Regions from separate parts of the Amycolatopsis sp. NPDC005003 genome, predicted to be linked through region 3. Evidence: riboswitches for the same ligand, from Rfam matches in the RefSeq annotation. Region 3 holds a riboswitch; each other region holds the start of a gene.

Region 1 (2,258 bases), on a different contig from region 3:
CACCGATGCGGGTCAGGCCGCCGCCGATGGTGGCGAACTCGACGTCGAAGCGGCCCGCGGCCTCGGGCAGCAGCGCACCCACCGAGGCGAAGCCGATCAGCACGACGTCGGCCGAGCGGTCGTAGCGCGCCGCCTGCGAGCGGGTCGTCTCGATGGCCGGCAGCAGCGCCTGCGCCGTGCGGCTGGCCGGGTTCGAGATCAGGTCGAGCACCGAGCCGCGCTCGACGACGGTGCCGTCCTCCAGCACCGCGACGTCGTCGCAGACCCGGCGGACCACGCCGGCGTCCGGTGTGGTGACGACGACCGTGGTGCCGAGCTCGGAGCGGGCCCGGTCGAGGACGGCGAGCACCGCACCGGCCTCTTCCGGGTCGACACCGGCGGTCGGGTCGTCGGCGAGCAGCACGGCGGGGGCCGCCGCCAGCGCCTTCGCGACCGCGACGCGGCGGAGTTGACCGGCGGACAGCTCACCGGGCCGCTGCGCGGCGCGCGGGGTCAGGCCGACGAGGTCGAGCAGCGAGCCGACCCGGCTGCGGCGCTGCGGGCCGTCGACGCCGAGCTGCTCGAGCGGGGAGGCGATGTTGCCGGCGATGGTGCGCTCGGCGATCAGCTCCGGCTTCGTCGAGACGACGCCGAGCTGGCGGCGGATCTCGCGCAGGCGGCGGCCGTCGAGGGTGCCGGTGTTGAGGCCGTCGAGGCGGACGACACCGCGGTCGGGGCGCTCCTGCAGGGCGATGCACCGGGCGAGGACGGACTTGCCCGACCCGGCGGGACCGACCACGCCGAACAGCGAGCCGGCCTGGACGTCGACGCTCACGTCCCGCAGCGCGACGACGGAGTTTCCGTTGGTGGCAAAGGTTTTGGACAGGTTTTCGACGGTGATCACGAAGGCTCCAGAAAACGGGGCGCCGCCCCCATGGGCGCGCCCGGCCGCAAGCGAAGGTCCGTCCGTTGTGGACGGTGCATGAAGAAGAGGTGGACCGGCTCGGACTAGCTCAGTTGGAGCGTCGACATGCGGTCACGGAGCGGCGGCCTTCGTCGACTACGCGACGCCTGGTCAGGAGCAGGGGGCGAGCTACCCTCTTCATCGAAAACGGCCTCCATCGGTCCTGGCGGTAGCACCTGCCCTGCGGAGGGTGGTTGCTGCGACTTCGGCGAGCCAGGTCTCTCAGTCGCTCGGGATGGACGTACTGAGTAAAACCGATCCCGAGGAGCGAAAGCAAGCCCGTTGGCCCAGATCACACGACTGGCGGTGTCCGAATCGCGAGATCAGGAGCGACGGAGGCGTATCTTCACGGCTCCACTGTGGAGTGGGCGGCGGCCGCGATCCGGGCGAAGTCGTGCACGTCCAGCTGCTCGCCACGGGTCCTGGGATCGATCCCGGCGGCCCCGAGCAGCTCGCCCGCGCGCTCGGCGGAGCCCGCCCAGCCCGCGAGCGCGGCCCGCAGCGTCTTCCTGCGTTGTGAGAAAGCGGCGTCCACCAAGCCGAAGAGCAGCTCCCGGTCGTCGGACGCCGTCCGGGCGGCCCGTTCGAAGGCGACGAGCGCGGAGTCGACGTTCGGCACCGGCCAGAACACCGAGCGTGGCACGGCGGCGACCTTGCGTGCGGGGCCGTACCAGGCGAGCTTGACGCTCGGCACGCCGTAGATGCGGCTGCCGGGGCCGGCGGCCATCCGGTCGGCCACCTCGGTCTGCACCATGACGAGGCCCTTTTGCAGGGAGGGCACCTCGGCGAGCAGGTGCAGCACGACCGGTACGGCGACGTTGTAGGGCAGGTTGGCGACGAGGGCGGTCGGCTCGCCGAGGTCCGCGCGGGTGACGCGCAGGGCGTCGGCCCCGACGACGGTCAGCCGCTCCGCCGCTTCGGGGCCCCGCTCGGCGACGGTCCTGGGCAGCCGTTCGGCCAGTTTGGGGTCGATCTCGACGGCGACGACCCGCGCGCCGGTGGCGAGCAGCCCGAGGGTCAGCGACCCGAGCCCGGGCCCGACCTCGAGAACGACGTCGTCTTCGGCGACGTTCGCCAGCTCGACGATCCGCCGGACGGTGTTGGGATCGTGCACGAAGTTCTGCCCGAGCTTCTTGGTCGGCCGCACGTCGAGTTCGGCCGCCAGCCCGCGGATTTCGGCCGGTCCCAGCAGTTCAACCACCGCTGGAGCTTACCCAGGGGGTCGGTTCGCGTACCTGGACGGTCGGTTCGCGTACCTGGAGGGTCGGTTCGCGTACCTGGAGGGTCGGTTCTTGCACACGCGAAGCGGCCCCCG
Region 2 (2,258 bases), on a different contig from region 3:
CGGTCGACCGGCGCGTCGAACAGCCGCAGTTCGGCGCAGCCGGGGATGCTCTCGAGGCCCTTGCGCAGCCGGGCGAGCAGGGCCTGCTCGTGCTCGACAACCGCGTCCCAGCTCGCGCTGAGGGTCTCGCACGCGACGCCGAGCGCGTACACGCCAATGGTGTTGGGCGAGCCCGCTTCGTGGCGCTCCGGCCCGGTGTTCCAGACGACGGCGTCTTCGGTGACGAGCTTGGTCGCGCCGCCGCCGGCGAGGTACGGGCGGGCCGCGCGCAGCCAGTCGGCGCGGCCGATCAGCGCGCCCGCGCCGAAGGGGGCGTAGAGCTTGTGGCCGGACAGCGCGACGTAGTCGACGTCCAGGTCCTTGATCGAGATCCGGCGGTGCGGGGCCAGCTGGGCGGCGTCGAGCGCGACGCGGGCGCCGTGTTTCCGCGCCACGGCGGCGATTTCCGCGACCGGGAGCAGTTCACCGGTCACATTGGACGCTCCGGTGACGACGACCAGCCGCGGGCCTTGCGGAGCATCCGCGAGCGCTTCGTCCACAGCGGACACCGCGGCGAGGCGGGTGCGCGGGGTCGGGATCCGCCGGACGTTCGGCCCCTGCCACGGCAGGAGCGCGGCGTGGTGCTCGGTGTCGAAGACGACGACCGTGGTGTGCCGCGGCAGGCTGCGGGCGAGCAGGTTGAAGGAGTCGGTGGTGTTGCGGGTGAAGACGACGGTGTCGGTCCGCCGCGCGTCGACGAAGCGGCGCAGGACGTCGCGGGTGCGTTCGTAGAGCTTGGTGGAGACCTGCGACGCGAAGCCGGCGCCGCGGTGGACGCTGGCGTACCAGGGCAGGAACTCGTCGACCTTCGCGCGGACGGCGTCGAGACACGGGGCGCTCGCGGCGTGGTCGAGGTTGGCGTAACCGATGGTTTCGCCGGTCACCAGCGGCACCCGCAGCGACGCACCGGCGACGGCGGGAACGGCGGGGGCTTCGAGCTGGGTGCGGTCGATGGCGAGAGTCATCGGGGTGCCTCCTCGGCGATCCGGGGGACCCCGGCGAGGGGCCCGCGCTTGCCCGTCGCACGGCGCGACCGGCCCGGTCTTCACCCGGGGCACCCCACCGCGGTAGGAGGGTTGCCGGCCAGCAAGCCGGGGCTTCGCGCTGGCACTCATGACCTGAGCCAGAAGGTAACCGAGAACGCGCCGGGCCGCCAACCCCCGCCTCACATTCTGAGACGGCGGTCACAGAGCGTGCTCAGCGGCCGGACTCGCCCTTCCAGCGAGCGAGGCGGCCGGCCCGGTCGACCGCGCGCAACCGGCGTTCGACGGCGTCGCGGACGGCGCTCGTCGTGACGACCAGCAGCTGGTCGTGCTCCTGCAGCCGGCTGGTCTTCTGCGGGGTGAAGCCCGCGCCCTCGCGCACCACCAGGCTGATCGTCGCCCCGACGGGCAGCCGCAGCTCGGACAGGTACACGCCGTGCAGCTTCGACCCCGGCTGGATCCGGACCTGCAGCAGCTCGGCACCCAGCTCGTCCAGCGGCGCGGAGTCGACCTCGATCTCGTGCGCCTCGGACTTCTTGGCCAGCCCGAGCCGGCGCGCGAGCGGGCCGAGCGTCGCCCCCTGCACCAGCGTCAGCACGATGACCAGCACGAACACCGCGTCGACCAGCCGCTGGGCGCCCGGCAGCCCCTGGGACAGCGGGATCATGGCGAGCACGATCGGCACGGCGCCGCGCAGCCCGGCCCACGACAGGAACGCCTGTTCGCGCCACGGCAGCCGGAACGGCAGCATCGCGAGGAGGACCGACACCGGCCGCGCCAGCAGCAGCACGACGGCGCCGGCGACCAGGCCCGGCACGATCGCGTCGAGCAGGCGGCCCGGTGAGGCGAACAGCCCGAGCAGCACGAACAGGCCGATCTGCGCCAGCCAGCCCAGGCCCTCGGCGAACGACAGCGTGTCCGACCGGTGCGGCAGCCGCGAATTGCCGAGCACCAGCGCGGCGACGTAGGTGGCGAGCAGCCCGGACGCGTGCAGCAGCTGCCCGGACGAGTACGCCACGACGCACACCGCGACCGTGGCCAGCGGGTACAGGCCGGTCGCCGGCAGCGCGGCCCGGCGCAGCGCGAGGCCGCCGAGCCAGCCGAAGGCGAGCCCGATGACCAGGCCCGCCGTCAGCTCGTAGACCACCAGCAGCGGCAGCGTCCAGTCCACAGTGGTGCCTTCGGCCAGCACCACGACGGCGATGTAGGCCGGCGCGTCGTTGATGCCCGACTCGA
Region 3 (2,258 bases):
GTCCGGGTCCAGCTTGCCCGTCTCGACCAGCTTCTTCGCCGTGGCGACGGTGACCCCGCCCGCCGTCTCGGTGAAGATGCCTTCGGTGCGGGCCAGCAGGCGGATGCCCTCGACGACCTCTTCGTCGGAGACGTCCTCGATCGCGCCGCCGGTGCGGTTGACGATGTCGAGCACGTACGGGCCGTCGGCCGGGTTGCCGATCGCCAGCGAACGGGCGATCGTGTCCGGCTTCACCGGCTGGACCACGTCGTGGCCTTCGCGGAACGCCGCCGACACCGGCGAGCAGCCGGTGGCCTGCGCGCCGAACACCTTGTACGGGCTGGCTTCCACGAGACCGAGCTGGCCCAGCTCGCGGAAACCCTTGTCCACCTTGGTCAGCTGCGAACCGGAGGCGATCGGCACGACGATCTGCGGCGGGATCCGCCAGCCGAGCTGCTCGGCGACCTCGAAGGCCAGCGTCTTCGAGCCCTCCGAGTAGTACGGCCGGACGTTCACGTTGACGAACGCCCACTTCGGGTGCTCGCCGGCGAGCTCGGTGGCGAGGCGGTTGACGTCGTCGTAGTTGCCGTCGATCGCGAGGAGGTCGCCGTCGTACACCGCGGTGGTGAGGATCTTGGCACGCTCGAGGGTCTTGGGGATCAGCACGACCGACCGCCAGCCGGCGCGGGCCGCCGCGGCGGCCGTCGCGTTGGCCAGGTTGCCGGTCGACGGACACGCGAGCACCTCGAACCCGAACTCGCGGGCCGCCGCCAGCGCGACGGCGACAACGCGGTCCTTGAACGAGTGCGTCGGGTTGCCGGTGTCGTCCTTGACCCACACGCGCTTGAGGCCGAGTTCCTTGGCGAGGCGGTCGGCGCGGACCAGCCGCGTCGCGCCCGGCTCGGTGTTCGGGATCTCCTCGACGTTGGACGGCACGGGAAGGAGCTTCTTGTAGCGCCAGATGTTCTTGGGGCCGGCCTCGATGTCCTCGCGCCGGACGCGGCCGAAGTCGTAGGCGACCTCGAGCGGCGAGAAGTCTTCGGCGGAGACGAACTCCGGAGCGAGCGGCTGCCGGTGGCCCTCTTCCTTCGACACCAGTTCGACGGCGGGACCGAGATCCGGGGTCTTCGTGGTGGAGGTCGTGCCGAGGGTGGCGGTCATCGCGAGGTTCCTTTCCTCATCTGCCCCGCCGAAGCGGGCCGGAATTGGCACCGTGGTCGTCAGCTATCCCGCGATCGCGGGATGACAGGCTGTACGCCGGTTGCCGGGGCTTCGTCGGGCCGTTCCCTCTGCCCCTCTGGATGAGCGGTATTCGGTTGTCGGTGCCGCGCACGCCGGATCGTCCGGGGCGGGCTGCCTCGGCTACACCGTACGACATCGCGCTCGGCCCGTGCCACGGTGGCCGCTCGACATCACCGGAGCGGGGGCATGGCAGCGCAAAGTGAGAGGATTCCCGGGTGACCGCGCAAGCCACCGCCCCGGCCCCGCTGCACCTGGTGCTGGGTGAGGAAGAACTGCTGATCGAGCGGGCCGTCCGCGAGACGCTCGCCGCCGCCCGCGCGACGGACGCGACCGCGGAGCTGACCCGGGTCCGGGTGTCCGATCTCACAGCGCCTGAGCTGGCCGAACTGGTCAGCCCGTCGCTGTTCAGCGAGGGCCGGGTGATCGTCCTCGAGTCGGCGCAGGACATCTCGCAGGAGCTGTCGGACGCCGTGGCGGCGTACCTGAAGGACCCGGCGGACGGGGTCGTCCTGGTTGTCGTGCACACCGGCGGCGGCCGCAGCAAGGCGGGCAAGTCGCTCCCGGCGGTGCTGAAGAAGGCCGGCGCCGAGGTCACCGAGTGCCCGAAACTCACCAAGCCGGCCGAGCGGGAGCAGTTCGTGCGCCACGAGGTGCGCCGGGTGGGTGGCAAGATCGACCCGGCGGGCGTCGCCGCCCTCCTCGACGCCGTGGGCTCCGACCTGCGGGAACTCTCTTCGGCGGCGACGCAGCTGGTCGCGGACACGGGTGGCGCCGTCGACGCGGACGCGGTCCGCCGCTACCACCGCGGCCGCGCCGACGTGACCGGCTTCGCGGTCGCGGAGAAGGCGGTCAGCGGCGACCGCTCGGCGGCGCTGGAGTCGCTGCGCTGGGCGATGCAGCTGGGTGTCCCGCACGTCCTGGTCGCCGACGCGCTGGCCGACGCGGTCCGCACGATCGCCCGGGTCTCCGGCGCCGGCCGGGGCAACCCGAACCAGCTGGCCGGCGAGCTGGGCATGCCGCCGTGGAAGATCCGCAAG

The links. A riboswitch is a leader RNA that binds a small molecule or an ion and turns the genes downstream of it on or off. The one in region 3 is predicted to bind S-adenosylmethionine.
Region 1: another riboswitch for S-adenosylmethionine. It lies ahead of ACWED2_RS05160 (methionine ABC transporter ATP-binding protein); the one in region 3 lies ahead of thrC (threonine synthase).
Region 2: another riboswitch for S-adenosylmethionine. It lies ahead of ACWED2_RS18830 (aminotransferase class V-fold PLP-dependent enzyme); the one in region 3 lies ahead of thrC (threonine synthase).

Annotation. Positions count from the first base shown of each region.
Region 1 covers NZ_JBSGAI010000003.1:187,896-190,153, reverse strand. The annotation lists gene ACWED2_RS05160 (methionine ABC transporter ATP-binding protein) at 1-883, opposite strand, end outside; SAM riboswitch class I at 1,095-1,185, opposite strand; gene rsmA (16S rRNA (adenine(1518)-N(6)/adenine(1519)-N(6))-dimethyltransferase RsmA) at 1,290-2,144, opposite strand.
Region 2 covers NZ_JBSGAI010000014.1:199,413-201,670, forward strand. The annotation lists gene ACWED2_RS18830 (aminotransferase class V-fold PLP-dependent enzyme) at 1-1,004, opposite strand, end outside; SAM riboswitch class IV at 1,044-1,158, opposite strand; gene ACWED2_RS18835 (potassium/proton antiporter) at 1,237-2,258, opposite strand, start outside.
Region 3 covers NZ_JBSGAI010000004.1:61,845-64,102, reverse strand. The annotation lists gene thrC (threonine synthase) at 1-1,140, opposite strand, end outside; SAM riboswitch class I at 1,154-1,287, opposite strand; gene holA (DNA polymerase III subunit delta) at 1,437-2,258, shown strand, end outside.